DNA from 2 places in the Solibacillus silvestris genome. Region 1 is predicted to be linked to the other one. Evidence: predicted binding sites of a transcription regulator. Region 1 holds the regulator's gene; the other holds the start of a gene.
What was found. Region 1 encodes LexA, which represses DNA repair genes until DNA is damaged. Its sites were predicted from a motif close to CGAACATATGTTCG; they were not measured.
Positions count from the first base shown of each region.

Region 2: uvrB (excinuclease ABC subunit UvrB) is a predicted target of LexA. The motif match lies at 1,520-1,533, and genes of this name have one in related genera.

Region 1 is NZ_JBQCJW010000003.1:5,568-13,654, reverse strand. Features, by position in the region: gene ACTHOQ_RS02440 (S-layer homology domain-containing protein) at 1-450, opposite strand, end outside; gene ACTHOQ_RS02435 (hydrolase) at 769-1,407, shown strand; gene ACTHOQ_RS02430 (hypothetical protein) at 1,404-2,252, shown strand; gene ACTHOQ_RS02425 (DNA alkylation repair protein) at 2,264-2,971, shown strand; gene ACTHOQ_RS02420 (5' nucleotidase, NT5C type) at 3,050-3,595, shown strand; gene ACTHOQ_RS02415 (gamma-glutamyl-gamma-aminobutyrate hydrolase family protein) at 3,718-4,413, shown strand; gene lexA (transcriptional repressor LexA) at 4,500-5,123, opposite strand; gene yneA (cell division suppressor protein YneA) at 5,285-5,635, shown strand; gene ACTHOQ_RS02400 (YneB family resolvase-like protein) at 5,622-6,278, shown strand; gene ACTHOQ_RS02395 (DUF896 domain-containing protein) at 6,345-6,581, shown strand; gene tkt (transketolase) at 6,719-8,087, shown strand, end outside.
Region 2 is NZ_JBQCJW010000022.1:36,844-44,930, forward strand. Features, by position in the region: gene ACTHOQ_RS13200 (YhjD family protein) at 9-362, shown strand; gene ACTHOQ_RS13205 (competence protein ComK) at 368-859, opposite strand; gene ACTHOQ_RS13210 (IDEAL domain-containing protein) at 1,047-1,289, shown strand; gene uvrB (excinuclease ABC subunit UvrB) at 1,608-3,590, shown strand; gene uvrA (excinuclease ABC subunit UvrA) at 3,596-6,463, shown strand; gene ACTHOQ_RS13225 (DUF4097 family beta strand repeat-containing protein) at 6,547-7,761, shown strand.

The DNA.
Region 1 (8,087 bases):
GTCATATGCCGAACTGTTGGCTTTCACATCTTTAAAGTCCTTCATTTTGCGCATTGGCGGCAATGATAAATTTTGGTCGCGGCTAAGCATTGTCAGTACTTGCCTGCGTGTAATATTATTTTTAGGCTGGAATATACCATCCGCATGGCCCATAATCATACCTGATTTTGATAAAGCTGTAATTTCATGAATATACATATTTTTCGTTGTTACATCGGAAAATAGAAGCTCGTATATTGCTATGTCGTAATCTACACGATTGAACTGTTCCCTCGAGCCGTAATCCGCTACTGAAACCGTATAGCTGCCAGGCGGTAATTGTTCCGTTAAATGTTTTCGGTCGAAAGAAAGGCTTTTTGCATGTGCCAAGTAATCCAAGTTTTTAACAGCGCGATCCCCTTTAAATAGATTGAACGATAAATCGCCAGAATGATTTTCCAGCCCGTTCAATACGATACCAATATTTGTCTGCTTGTTAATTGAAAATGAATAGTTGTCATCATTTGAAACAAAACCTTTATATTTCGTATTAAAAGGGAATACCTGCTTTTATATAATTTCACAAAGTTATTTAATTTTTTCTTAACACATCATAACATATAAATACTATCCAGTAACATGAAGGCCGGAAAATGTGTATAGTATTATTCGGCATTATTTAGAGATTGCCTTTTGGATAGCCGGTTATGCAGCGATGGTGTGAAAATAAAGGGATTTCCGTCAATTTTCTTGAATTATTAAACATGGCTTATTTATGGAGGTACTTACATGGGTTCAAGAATTATGCATGCTATCATTGCCTGTAAAGTAGCGGATGCATTAATGATTCAAGATCAGGCAACCTTTCTAGTAGGAGGCATTGCAGCAGATGCAGCGATAACGAACAAAGAAACCTCGCATTTTTATACAGGGGAACTGCGGCATTTCACTAGAAAAATAGATTATGAGGCATTTGTTGAAAAGTATGGAAGTAAAGCGCCGGAAAGCTATATAGCTGGCTATTACACGCATTTAATCGCAGATGATTTGTGGCTGCAAGGCTTTTATGTGCCGTGGCTGAAAAATCGTATTGAATTAAACCCGGCAGTATTACAGGCATATCATGAAGATTTTAAATTATTGAATGCAAAATTAATCGAATATTACCGCTTGAATGAACGACTTGCAACATTGCTGAAAATTCCTTTTGAAGCAGGAAATTTACAGGAAGTGCCGGCTGAAGAGATTTCTGCATTTATCCCTTATGTTTTAGCTGATTTGAAATATGATTCGGCAGCATTGCACACATCGCTTACTATATTTACGTTGGAGCAAATCATTGGCTATATCGAAACTTCAGTTGAAAAGAGCGTTTTTTTACTGAAAATGAAGCAGAAAAAGCTTGATGAGAAGGAGCATGAACGATGAAAATTTGGGATTTGGCGAAACCGTTTGTCGAGAGTTACGAGCCGACAATACATTACTTAAATGATTATTTTCAAAAATACAGCGTGCATTACGAATACTATTTTGCCAACCACTGCAAAAATAAAGAGGGGAAAATCGTTCGTGCAATTGATCGGCATCCGCAACATATCGGGCGCATAACAGAATCAGCAGAAAAATTGCCTGAAATTATTATGGAGATCAAAAGCTTTTATGAAAAAAGCTATCATATAGAGTTTACACAAGATGTGCATTTACTTGTCGGATTATATGGCTCAAATGCTTATACATACCGGCAATACAATCCTGAAATTGCCTTCTGTCTTGAGAAATTATCTCCCAAAACGGAGCATTTGCAAACAATTGCAGCACATGAATTCGGGCATGCAGCACACCATCTGATTTCGATGAATGAAGCAATCCAGTGGTCGAATGTTGACTGGACAAGCCCTTATACATGGCTGCTGCAAGAAGGGGTTGCTACATATTTAAGTACAAAAGCCGTTCAAACGAGGGAGGATGTTTATTTTGCGTTTGAGGAACATATGGATTGGCTAAACTTTTGTAAGCATAATGAAGTTGAAATTATACAGAAGTTTATTCATGATATAGAAAGTGAAGGCAGCTCATATGTATTTAAGGAATGGTTTTCGATCAATGGCGGACAATCATTTGGTCATACGCGCCTTGCCTATTATATAGCGTATCGTGCCGTCAAACAGCTCATTGATGAAAATGGGGAAATTCCAGCGTTTATGCTATGGAATGAACGTGGATTTCACACTAAGATGAGAAATGAGCTGAATACGCTCATTCATCAATACTAAAGGAGGATTTTATGGATTTCGAAACGATGATGCAAGAATTTGAAGCACTTGGAAAAGAGCGCACGAAAAAGATTTATATGTCAAACGGTGCAAAGGAGCCGGTATTTGGTGTGACGATTGGCTCGATGAAACCGTTCGCGAAGCAAATTAAAATCAATCATGGGCTGGCAGAACAGCTTTATGCGACAGGCAACTATGATGCAATGTATTTTGCTGGAATTATTGCGGATCCGACAGCTATGACAGAGGCAGATTATGATCGCTGGCTTGAACAAGCGTATTTTTATATGATTTCAGATTATGTTGTCGCGGTGACATTGGCGGAATCGGATATTGCACAACAAGTGAGCGATAAGTGGATAGCAAGCGGCGAAGAGCTGAAAATGTCCGCGGGGTGGCATTGTTATTGCTGGCTGCTCGGCAATCGTAAAGATGAGGAATTTTCAAAAGAGAAATTACTGGGCATGCTTGAACAGGTGAAGCAAAATATCCATCATGCACCACCGCGTACACAAGTTGCTATGAATAACTTTGTCATGACAGTCGGTGTTTCCTATAAGCCATTACATGATGAGGCATTAAAAATTGCAGACGAAATCGGAGCCATTGAAACGAAACGAGAGGGGAAAAAACCAGGCATTTTACATGCATATGCAGAAATCGAAAAACAAATCGATAAAGGGCGTATCGGCTTTAAACGCAAATATGTCCGTTGTTAATTGTAAAGGGCTTTACCTTGTTTTATTAGCATACTATTGTATAAACTGGATTTAGGGAATTTCAAGGAGGCTTTTAACATGAAAAAAAGTATTGCCATTGATATGGATCAAGTACTGGCTGATTTTTATTCGAAGTTGCGAGTTACTTATAATGATAGTTTCGGTACGGATTTTACGGATGAAGAATTTTTATTGACAACACAGCGTGATTTGCCTCGCGAAGATGCGAAAAAACTGTTTGCCATGTTAAATGAGCCGGATTATTTCCGCGATTTAAAAGTGCTTGATGAGGACGCAATTGAAGTTATTCAAGAGCTTCAAGAGCATTATGAAGTGTTTATTGCGACAGCAGCGATGGATGTACCCGGGTCATTTACTGCAAAATATGATTGGCTAATGGAGCATCTGCCATTTATAAAAACACAAAATATTGTTTTTTGCGGGAATAAGGCGGTTATACATACCGATTATTTAATCGATGACAGTCCAAGGCAACTAGCTGCATTTAAAGGGACGGGGCTATTATATTCAATGCCGTACAACAGTGCGGAGGAAGGATATATACGTGTCCAAAACTGGCAGGATATCAAACAATACTTCATTAAACAATTGGAAACCGTATAACAGCGTAAGGATTGCACTTGAGCAATCCTTTTTTTACGGATAATTTCGCTGGTCATTTACCGAGGTGCAATAGTATAATTTGAATTATTTGAATTATCTATAAAAGATAAGGGGCAGGTAAAATGAAACCAATCATTGGGTTGACGATGTACGACTTTGATAAAAAACTGGATATTAATAATGCCTATTTAACGTCAATTGAACAGGCAGGGGGTATCCCGGTATGCATACCGAATGCGACAAAAGAAAATGCGGAAGCTTTATTAAACATTATAGACGGGCTTGTATTAATTGGCGGTGCCGATATTGATCCACTATTATTTGGGGAAGAGCCGCATCGCCATATAGGAAGTGTTGTCCGAAAGCGCGATGATAGCGATATTTTGCTAATGAACGAGGCATACAATAGACAAATGCCCATTTTAGGTATTTGCCGAGGCCAGCAAATTATGAATGTTGCGCTTGGCGGAACGATTATACAGGATATTCCGTCACAGATGGAAAATGCTTTATTACATAAGCAATCTTCCAAGCGAGCAGAATTGGCCCACACTGTTGAAGTGGCAACACCAAAATTTAAAACTATTTTTGGGGAAGATTCGTTTCGCGTGAACACATTTCACCACCAATCTGTTGGACAGTTGGGGAAAGGGTTGGTTGTATCGGCAATTGCGAAAGATGGCATTATTGAAGGGATTGAGCATGAATCGCACCCGTACTGTGTTGCAGTGCAGTGGCATCCAGAGGAATTGGCCCCTCATGGAAATATTCATGCACAACGTTTATTTGAAAGCTTTATAAATGCGTGCAAAAAGTAAGGAACGGAATGGCTCAGTCGATAGCGGCTGAGTTTTTTGGCAATATAAAAAAACTTGCCGATTCAACTAGAATGGCAAGCTTACAATTAATGAATATTTCGATAGAGACCTACAACTTTGCCTAAAATGGATACTTTATTGACGATAATTGGCTCCATTGAACTGTTTTCCGGCTGTAAACGAAAATATGTCTTTTCTTTGTAGAAGCGTTTTACCGTCGCTTCATCTTCCTCCGTCATTGCAACGACTATTTCGCCATTGCTTGCTGTAGAAGTTTTCTTCACGATGACATAATCCCCATTTAGAATGCCTGCTTCAATCATCGATTCTCCCATAATTTCAAGCATGAATAAATCTTCTTCCGGAGAGCCATATGCATCTGGCAACGGGAAATATTCCTGGATGTCTTCAATTGCCGAAATAGGTAGACCGGCTGTTACTTTGCCGATTAATGGCACATGGATAACCCCTTGTTTAGCGATTGACATATCTTCCTGATCTAATATTTCAATGGCGCGCGGCTTCGTAGGGTCGCGACGAATAAGCCCTTTACTTTCTAAACGAGCAAGATGCCCATGGACCGTTGAACTAGAAGCTAAACCTACCGCCTCTCCAATTTCACGAACTGATGGCGGATAGCCTTTTGTACGAACTTCCTCTTTTATAAAAGTTAGAATGGCTTGTTGTCGCTTTGAAATTTTCTGTGTCAACTTACTCACCTCTTTATCATGCTATTTTTCTTAATGTAAGTATAGCAGTATGCGAACATGAAAGCAAACATAAGTTCGAAAAAGCAGTTGACAAAAACATACGTTCGTAATATTATGGGAACAAATATTCCGAACATACATTCTAAAAAAGGGGTTTTCTTATGAAGAAGTTGAGATTAAACAGCTTTACATCAATGCTGCTTGCATTTTCCATTTTATTATTTGCCATTATCATCGTTAAAGACGATAAAATTGAATTATACGAACACGTAACAATTGAGCATGGCGATACTTTATGGTCGTTAGCGGAACAATATCGTGGTAAAATGGCAAAGCATGATTGGATAAGTGAAGTTAAGAAGGAAAATGGCTTGCTGGATGAAAAGGTTGTTTTCGGTCAAGTATTGGTCGTACCTGTGGAAAAAGACGCACAATACATCGTCAAACTGAACGAATCATCAGACATGCAATCATCGGTTAAAGTAGTGAGAGAAAATAATGACAGAAACTAAAGCAGTTATTTATTGTCGTGTCAGCACTGAAAAGGACACGCAAGAAACATCATTAATACGTCAGCAAGAGGAGCTGACAAACTATGCTAAAACATTCGGCTATAAAGATGCTCAAATCTTCTCGGATCAGCATAGCGGCTATGACGTAGACCGTGCCGGTTTGCTCGATATGCTCGATTATATGAAAGAGTTTGGCATTAAAGCATTATTTGTGCAGGATGAAACGCGTTTAGGACGCGGGAATGCACGAATGGCGGTGCTCCACTTACTACAAAAGTACGAAGCGACTGTGTACACATTAAATGATGCAGGACCTGTTGTTTTAAATGAAATGGATACGATGCTCCTCGAAATTTTGGCCATTGTTGAAGAATATCAGCGACGTATGCATAACGCAAAAATCCGCCGGGGAATGCGCCGTGCTGTCGAAAATGGGTATAAGCCACAAAATAACTTGAAAAATCGAGGCAATATAGAAGGACGCGAAAGAAAAGAAGTGCCTGTTGAAGAAATTGTCCAGCTTCGCCAAAAAGGGCTGACTTTTGCCGAAATTGCGACTACAATCTCCGGGTTTGGCACTCCAATCAGCAAAGCAACTGTACATAGAAGATATATTGAATATATGGAGCGACTTGAAGAGTAAACACTTGCCCTTCAAGTCTTTTTTTTATACCTTTGTATTATTGGTACGAAGAAAGGTGAGATCGATATGTTATCAAAAGAAAAATTAGCTCGCATTAATGAGCTTTCTAAATTAGCTAAAGAAGGAAAATTGACAGAAGAACAAGCGAAGGAACGTACAGCACTAAGAAAGGAATATTTAGACACATTCCGTTCGACAATGCGCGATACGATAGAGCATGTGAAAGTTGTGGATGAAGAAGGAAACGATGTAACACCTGAAAAACTGAAACAAATTAAAGCGCAAAAAAACTTTTTAAACTAAAATTTTTAATGATATGACACATTTATTATTAAGTATGACACAATTTAATGAACGTTTTGAGAAATGATTGTTTTCTTGCGGGAATTTGTCTAAACTAAAGAATGTATAAATATCGTACGAGGAAAGGATGTCACATAATGACACAACAGATGGATCAGTTAGCAATTAACGCAATCCGTACATTATCAATCGACGCAATTGAAAAAGCAAATTCCGGCCACCCAGGTTTACCGATGGGTGCCGCACCAATGGCATATACGTTGTGGACGAAGCAATTACGCCATAACCCGCAAAACCCAAATTGGTATAATCGCGACCGTTTTGTATTATCAGCTGGACATGGTTCCATGCTTTTATATAGCTTATTGCATTTAGGAGGCTACGGTTTAGAGATGGAAGAGATCAAAAACTTCCGTCAATGGAATTCAAAAACTCCGGGACATCCTGAATACGGCCATACAGTAGGTGTAGAAGCAACAACAGGTCCATTAGGGCAAGGTATTGCGATGTCTGTAGGGATGGCTATGGCTGAACGTCACTTGGCTGCAACATATAACAAGCCGGGTAAAGATATTGTGGACCACTATACATTCGCACTATGTGGTGACGGTGATTTAATGGAAGGTGTTGCTGCTGAAGCGATTTCACTTGCAGGTCACTTGAAATTGGATAAGCTGATTGTGTTATACGATTCGAATGACATTTCACTTGATGGCGATCTGGAAAAATCCTTCTCGGAAAACATTCAAAAACGTTTTGAATCTTACGGCTGGAACTATTTAAAAGTTGCGGACGGTACAGATATTGTGGAAATTAATTCAGCAATCGAAAAAGCGAAACAAAATACTGGCGGTCCAACAGTGATTGAAGTGAAGACTGTCATCGGATTCGGTTCTCCAAACAAATCAGGAAAAGCAGATTGCCATGGTGCACCGCTTGGATTTGATGAAGTTGCTTTAACGAAAGCTGCATACGCATGGGAACATGAGCCGTTCTTCGTCCCAACTGAAGTGTATGATACATTTAAAGCTGCAAGCGAAGTACAGGGCGTCCAGGCAGAAGCAGCATGGAATGAATTATTCGAAAGCTATAAAAACGAATACCCTGAGCTGGCTGCACAATTTGTGAATGCAATGGAAAACAAATTACCGGAGAACTATGCTTCTGAATTACCTGTATATGAAGCAGGTACTGCAGTAGCTACTCGTTCATCATCTGGTGATGCAATCAATGCAATTGCCAAAACAATGCCATCATTCTTCGGCGGTTCTGCTGACTTGGCAGGATCAAACAAAACGACAATTAAAGGCGCCGGCGATTTCTTTGCCGAAACTCCGGAAGGCCGTAATATTTGGTTTGGTGTTCGTGAATTTGCAATGGGCGCTGCGCTGAACGGTATGGCATTACATGGCGGTTTAAATGTATTTGGCGGTACTTTCTTTGTGTTCTCTGACTATGTACGTCCGGCAATTCGTTTATCTGCATTAATGGGCTTGCCTGTAACAT
Region 2 (8,087 bases), on a different contig from region 1:
TTATTCGTATGTTGCAGATTCCTTCCAGAACGATTCCGTACTATGAGGCAGGCATTTATTTGCCGCTGCTATTAATTATTCTTGAGAAGGATTATTCAATTGTAGAGCAAAGTCCGTTCAAATTTAAAAATCCATATTTGCATTTAATCGATGCGATACGCGCCAAAGTACAGCATGATTTAAAAGAAACGAAGGACTATTTTAAACTTCATCACATGCGCTTAGTGAGAGGCAAAACGGATGATTTGTTTACCGAGTATCAATTTTATTTTGAGGGAATCATGGAGTGCAGGAGATATTCGAATATTCGCCTTCGTAATCAAAGTGAGTTACTTCTTGCTGAATATTTTGAAAAAAACTGATGGCATTATAAAGTGGCATTGCGCTGTAAAAGCAGATGTTTGTAAAACATGGCAGCGCGTACGTATTGTTGATTGAATGATTTCATATGGATAGCTAGGCAAAGTTCGGTGCCATCGATAAAGGTTACGATAGTTTTATCGCCGTTTTCGCTAATATTAATAATGGAGTTTAACGCAATCCATATATTTTGGGATGAATGCGGCGAAAAGAGCGGGAACAAAATACATGGGTCACCGAAATCATATGCCACCATAATCGGCAGTTTATGCTTGCTGTTGCCGAAAAATCGCCTTGCCTGATACTTGCTTGCATCATAGGAGCTGCCATGCAACCGACATGTATCGCGAATAAGCTTTAAAGGCTTGTATGGAGAAGTTGCTTTACCATACTTGTCCAATATCAGTGTATAGATTTTGTCGCGGTGCTCATAGGAACTTAAGCAAAAAGTGGAGTTGGAAATAATATAATTCGAATTTTCCGGGAAGTTGCTAGACATTTTATATCCCCTTTCCTTCTAATTTTTTAAAGTGCTTAAAATTTCACTATACATTTAAATTAATGCATAAAATGGCAAAAATCAACACTATTTTTAGAAAATTCTGTCATATGATAATTTTTCAGAATATATTGCAAATTAAAAGGGTTTTATTTTATAATGGTTAAAAGAGATCGAGGTGATATCGATGGATAAATATTATTCGTATACAGACTTTTTAAAAGCGGTAGGTCAGCAGTCAACTGAAAATCAGGCGGAGAAGTTGTTGAATGAAATTTATTTAGATTTGTTTATTAGTCGATTACAGCGTATGCAGCGTATTGAACAATTAAAAATACTTATCGATACATCGCTAGATCAAAAAAACGAACAAGCATTTGAAAGCTATACAACAGAGTTAAACGAATTAATGGCAATCACCGTTTCATAAACAAAAAAGTCACCTTACTAGGGGTGGCTTTTTTGTATGGGGGAATTTTAAAATAGTCAATGAGCAATTTCCGTATATATTTTTCATAAATATCGCTCTAGAAAAGTTCCGGTGAAATATAGTGCACACGGCTAAAATACAGCAAAAACGGCTTGTTGGCCTCTTGCCCGCATTTTCCTTTCAAAATAAGCATCGCCCTATCCTCGCAAAACTGCTCATAAACTGAAATTCGAATATACGTTCGCAAAAATATCGTAAATTAAAAAAGGGTATGATAAAATAAAGAATAAGAATATCGACAGAAAGGACAAGCTGAACATGACAGAAACTTTTGAAATCCAGTCCGCCTACAGTCCAGCTGGTGATCAGCCGGAAGCGATCAAACAACTCGTCCAAGGCGTGAAAGAAGGAAAACGCCACCAAACATTATTAGGGGCGACAGGTACAGGTAAAACATTTACGATATCGAATGTAATAAAAGAAGTGAATAAGCCGACACTCGTGATGGCTCACAATAAAACACTGGCGGGTCAATTATATAGCGAGTTTAAAGAGTTTTTTCCGGACAATGCTGTTGAGTATTTCGTCAGCTACTATGATTATTTCCAGCCGGAAGCGTATGTACCGCAGACAGATACTTATATCGAAAAGGATTCAAGCATTAATGATGAAATAGACAAGCTGCGCCACTCGGCAACATCGGCTTTATTTGAACGGGAAGATGTTATTATTATCGCCTCCGTATCGTGTATTTACGGTCTCGGTAATCCGGAAGAATATCGCGAAATGGTCGTATCCATTCGCACAGGGATGGAGCTGGAGCGCAATCAGCTATTACGTAAATTAGTCGACATCCAGTATGAGCGCAATGATATAAACTTTACACGCGGTACTTTCAGGGTGCGCGGAGATGTTGTCGAAATTTTCCCGGCATCCCGGGATGAGCATTGTGTTCGGGTTGAATTTTTTGGAGATGAAATTGACCGAATTCGGGAAGTCGATGCATTAACAGGAGAAATTTTAGCGGATCGTCAGCATGTGGCGATTTTCCCGGCATCCCACTTCGTTACCCGTGAAGAAAAGATGAAAATTGCCATTGAAAATATTGAAAAAGAACTGGAGGAGCGCCTTGCAGTATTGCGTTCGGAAGACCGGTTGCTAGAAGCGCAGCGCTTGGAGCAGCGTACAAATTATGATTTGGAAATGATGAAGGAAATGGGCTTTTGCTCAGGGATCGAAAACTATTCGCGCCATCTGACATTGCGTGAAGCAGGGGCGACGCCGTATACATTGCTTGATTATTTCCCGGAGGATTTTTTGCTCGTTGTCGATGAAAGCCATGTTACATTGCCGCAAGTTCGTGGTATGTATAATGGGGATCAGGCGCGTAAAGGGGTATTGGTCGAGCATGGCTTCCGTTTGCCGTCCGCACTCGATAACCGTCCATTGATGTTTGATGAGTTCCAGTCAAAAGTGAGCCAGGCCATTTACGTATCGGCAACACCGGGTCCGTATGAGCTTGAGCATACACCGGAAATGGTCGAGCAAATCATCCGTCCGACAGGGCTGCTTGATCCGACGATTGATGTACGTCCGATTGAAGGGCAAATTGATGATCTGATCGATGAGATCCATGAGCGCATTCGTCGCAATGAGCGAACACTAGTGACAACATTGACGAAAAAGATGTCCGAGGATTTATCGAGCTATTTAAAAGAAATGGGCTTAAAAGTCGAATATTTGCACTCGGAAATTAAGACGCTCGAGCGTATCGAAATTATCCGCGAGCTTCGGAAAGGGACATATGATGTATTGATCGGCATCAACTTATTGCGGGAAGGCCTTGATATTCCGGAAGTATCACTTGTGGCGATTCTGGATGCGGATAAAGAAGGGTTCCTGCGTTCGGAGCGTTCCCTTATCCAAACGATTGGACGTGCAGCGCGTAACTCGAATGGCCAGGTAATTATGTATGCCAATAATATGACGGAATCGATGACAAAGGCGATCGATGAAACGAAGCGACGCCGCGAAATTCAGATGGCTTATAATGAAGAGCATGGCATTACACCACAGACGATTATTAAAAAGATTCCTGATATTATCCGCGCAACACAAGCGGCAGAACAGGAAGAAACATATATTACAAAAGTGACAGGCGGCAAGAAGCTGACGAAAAAAGAGAAGGACAAGCTTGTTGCAACATTACAAGCCGAAATGAAGGAAGCCGCAAAAGGATTGGATTTCGAACGGGCGGCCGAATTGCGTGACATGATATTTGAATTGAAGGCAGAAGGGTGAACAATGTGAAAAATACAGAAATTGTTGTACAAGGTGCACGAGCGCACAATTTAAAAAATATTGATGTCACAATACCAAGAGATAAAATTGTCGTTGTGACAGGTCTTTCGGGTTCGGGAAAGTCTTCATTGGCATTCGATACGATTTATGCAGAAGGGCAGCGGCGTTACGTTGAATCATTGTCCGCTTATGCACGTCAATTTTTAGGGCAAATGGACAAGCCGGATGTCGATACGATTGAGGGGCTTTCACCAGCGATTTCAATCGACCAGAAGACGACGAGCCGCAACCCGCGTTCGACAGTCGGAACAGTTACGGAAATTTATGATTATTTGCGATTGCTTTTTGCACGTATCGGAAAACCGTATTGTCCGACACATGGGATCGAAATTACATCGCAAACAATCGAACAAATGGTGGACCGTTTAATGGAATACCCAGAGCGCACGAAAATGCAGTTGCTTGCACCCGTCATTGAAGGGAAAAAAGGGACACATGTAAAGCTTTTGGAAGACTTGAAAAAGCAAGGCTATGTTCGGATTCGCCTGAATGGGGAACTGCGCGATCTTGATGACAATATCGAGCTTGATAAAAATAAAAAGCATACGATTGAAGTAGTGGTGGACCGTGTTGTATTGAAGGAAGGCATTGAATCGCGATTAAGCGATTCTCTTGAAGCGGCACTGAAAATTGCGGAAGGCCGCGTGCTTGTTGATGTAATGGAACATGAGGAGCTTCTCTTCAGCGAGCATCATGCATGCCCGCATTGCGGATTTTCGATTGGCGAGCTGGAGCCTCGTATGTTTTCGTTTAATAGTCCGTTCGGGGCATGTCCGACATGCGATGGTCTAGGAAGCAAGGCGAAGGCGGACTTGGATTTGGTTATTCACGATTGGAATTTAACATTGCGTGAAAATGCGATTGCGCCATGGGAATCGGTATCATCCAACTATTATCCGCAACTGCTCGCATCTGTGTGCAAGCATTACGATATTTCGATGGATGTCCCTGTAAAAGATATTCCAAAGGCGAAAATGGATAAAATTTTATATGGTTCAGGAAAAGAAAAAATCCATTTTGAATATACGAATGACTATGGCAGTGTGCATAAAAAGAACATTGAATTTGAAGGGGTGCTTCCGAATATTGAGCGCCGATTCAAAGATTCATCATCGGATTATGTGCGCGAATCGATGCAAAAGTATATGACGGAGCAGCCTTGTGCTACTTGTAAAGGCCATCGCCTGAAAAAAGAAACATTGGCGGTCAAAATTAAAGACCAGAATATTTCGGAGGCGACACGCCATTCGATTGAAGAAATGTATGACTTCTTCAGTTCTGTCGAATTAACGGAAAAAGAGCGCCAAATCGCGAATTTAATTATCCGTGAAGTTATAGAACGATTGAAGTTTTTATTGGATGTAGGCTTAAATTATTTAACGCTTGCTCGTGCGGCGGGAACATTATCAGGGGGGGAAGCGCAGCGCATTCGTTTAGCGACGCAGATTGGTTCGCGTTTAACAGGCGTGCTGTATATTTTGGACGAGCCTTCGATTGGGCTGCACCAGCGTGATAATGACCGTTTAATCCATACGCTCGAAAGTATGCGTGATCTGGGCAATACATTAATCATCGTCGAGCATGATGAAGACACGATGATGGCAGCCGATCATTTAATCGATATCGGACCGGGTGCAGGGGTGCACGGCGGGCAAATTATTGCACAAGGGACACCAAAGCAAGTAATGAAAAATAAAGAATCGATCACAGGACAATATTTAAGCGGCAAGAAGTTTATTCCGCTGCCGCTTGAACGGCGCAAATCGGACGGCCGGAAAATTACGATTAAAGGCGCATCCGAAAATAACCTGAAAAATGTCAATGTTGATATTCCGCTTGGTCAATTTATTGCGGTGACAGGGGTTTCAGGCTCCGGGAAATCAACATTAATCAATGAAATTTTATATAAATCACTTGCATCCAAATTAAATCGCGCGAAAGTGAAGCCTGGAGCTCATAAATCGATCGAGGGGTTGGAACAGCTTGAAAAAGTGATCGATGTCGACCAATCTCCAATCGGCCGTACACCGCGTTCAAATCCGGCAACTTACATCGGTGTGTTTGATGATATTCGCGACGTATTTGCGATGACGAACGAGGCGAAAGTGCGCGGTTATAAAAAAGGCCGTTTCTCATTCAATGTAAAAGGCGGACGTTGTGAAGCTTGCCGCGGTGACGGCATTATTAAAATAGAAATGCATTTCCTGCCTGATGTGTATGTGCCGTGTGAAGTATGTCACGGGAAGCGCTACAACCGCGAAACACTTGAAGTGAAATATAAAGAAAAAAACATTGCCGACATTTTAGAGATGACGGTGGAAGACGCATTGGAGTTTTTCGGGAATTTGCCAAAAATTCAACGCAAGCTGCAAACGATTGTCGATGTAGGACTAGGCTATGTGAAGCTAGGCCAGCCTGCGACAACATTATCCGGCGGGGAAGCCCAGCGTGTAAAATTGGCATCTGAATTGCATCGCCGTTCAAACGGCAAGTCGTTTTACATTTTGGATGAGCCGACGACAGGACTGCATGTGGATGATATTTCCCGTTTGCTGCTTGTGTTGCAGCGTTTAGTGGAAAGCGGGGAAACAGTGCTAGTCATTGAGCATAATTTGGATGTGATTAAAACAGCCGATCATATTATCGATTTAGGTCCGGAAGGCGGAGATGGCGGCGGTACAATTTTGGCGACAGGGACACCGGAGAAAATTGCCGAAGTGAAGGAAAGCTATACAGGCCGATACTTAAAACCGATTTTAGAGCGCGACCGTGAGCGTATGGATACAAAGATTACAGCCGCAAAAAATAAATAGATTGAAAAACTAAGAGCGCAAACGAAACTTTTTCTCCTCCCTCCTCGTATAATAACTATATACGAAGAGGGAGGAATTTTTTTATGCAAGAAGAACGTAAACGTATTTTACAATTAGTTGAAAGCGGTACAATTTCAGCAGAAGAAGCGATTGTGCTACTAGAAAAGCTCTCGCCACAAAAGGAATCCACTCCAACAAAAGTAGAGCGAATCGAGCAACCGATTTTAGAAAAAAAACACGAGGAAGAGCCGCATAAGGCAGAACCTATTTTTGAAGAACGAAAAGAACAGCGCAAAACAACAGGATTTGAAGATATTTTCGGCAAGTCGTTTAATGATAAAGAATTCTCGAAAAAGATGGATGAATTTATGGGAGATATAAAGCAGGATTTATCGCAATTCAGCTCACGCATGACGGGGCTGGTAGGTGCAGCGTTAACTAAATTCAAAGACTTGGATATCGAGACGCCATTTGGGGAAAAAGTAGAGTTTACGAAAACTTTTGCATACCCTGCCACTGATATAAAAGGCATTGAGCTCGATGTAGCAAACGGGAAAATTGACGTAGTACGAGCAACAGATGAATTAGTGACAGTGAACGTTTCCGGCAAGGCACCAATGAAAGGCACTCCGGAAGAAACAATTGCGCAAATTACTGAAAACTTGGCAACATTGACAAATGATAAATTATTCATTCAATCATCCAATAAATTTGCACAAGTAAAAGTACAAGTTGCTATTCCAGAAAAGCATTATGATGTATTCATTGCCCGTTTATTAACAGGCAGTGTGTCGATTGAACAAATGGATGCGAAATTAATTAAAGCTCGCACGTATAATGGTGTCGTCCGTTTAGAAAATGCGACTTTCGATCATGCAGAGCTGCAAACGAGCAATGGCGCAGTAGAGGCGCGCCGCATAAAAGGCGATGATTTGGAAGTCGAAACTGCAAATGGCCGTATATATATCGATGGTGATTTGAAAGAAGTGGAAGCCGAATCGATGAATGGACATGTTGTCGTTACAACAACGAGTGCAGAAGCGCATAAAATCAAGGCACGCGCTTTAGCTGGCTCAGTCGAAATCTATGTTCCAAAAACTGTCGCACTGGACGGCCAAATATTCTCAAACTTCGGCAAAGCAGATGTCGGCCTAAGCGATGTGCAGCTTTCTGAAGAAGAGGAGCAATTCCTATTAAAATCTGTGCGCTTCACAAAAGAACTGGAAGATGCCAAACTATTGAAAGTAGTAGGGGAATCCCGCACAGGTACAGTTTTAGTCCGCTATACTTTGCAATAAAAGTAACGAAGTTGAAGGAAAAGGTGCTTGCTTTAAAAAGTAAGCGCCTTTTTATTTGGTGTGCCCGGCATGCACAACAACTTGGTGGTGAAAGTCCACTACAGGCTTGGCAGTAGGAACTGTTAGCGAAAGACAAGGGTGTCCATGGTGACGTGGAATCCGAAGGAAGTCGGACGCAAACTCTCGAACTGACGAACAGAAATCAGATAAAAGGCTGACTTGGGACGGATGAGCTTGCCAAACAAAGCGAAGTCCAATACTGCCCGAATCCCATACAGTAGATCTGGCAGTTACATGAGAGGAAAGTGGTTGTACTTACCCGGGGA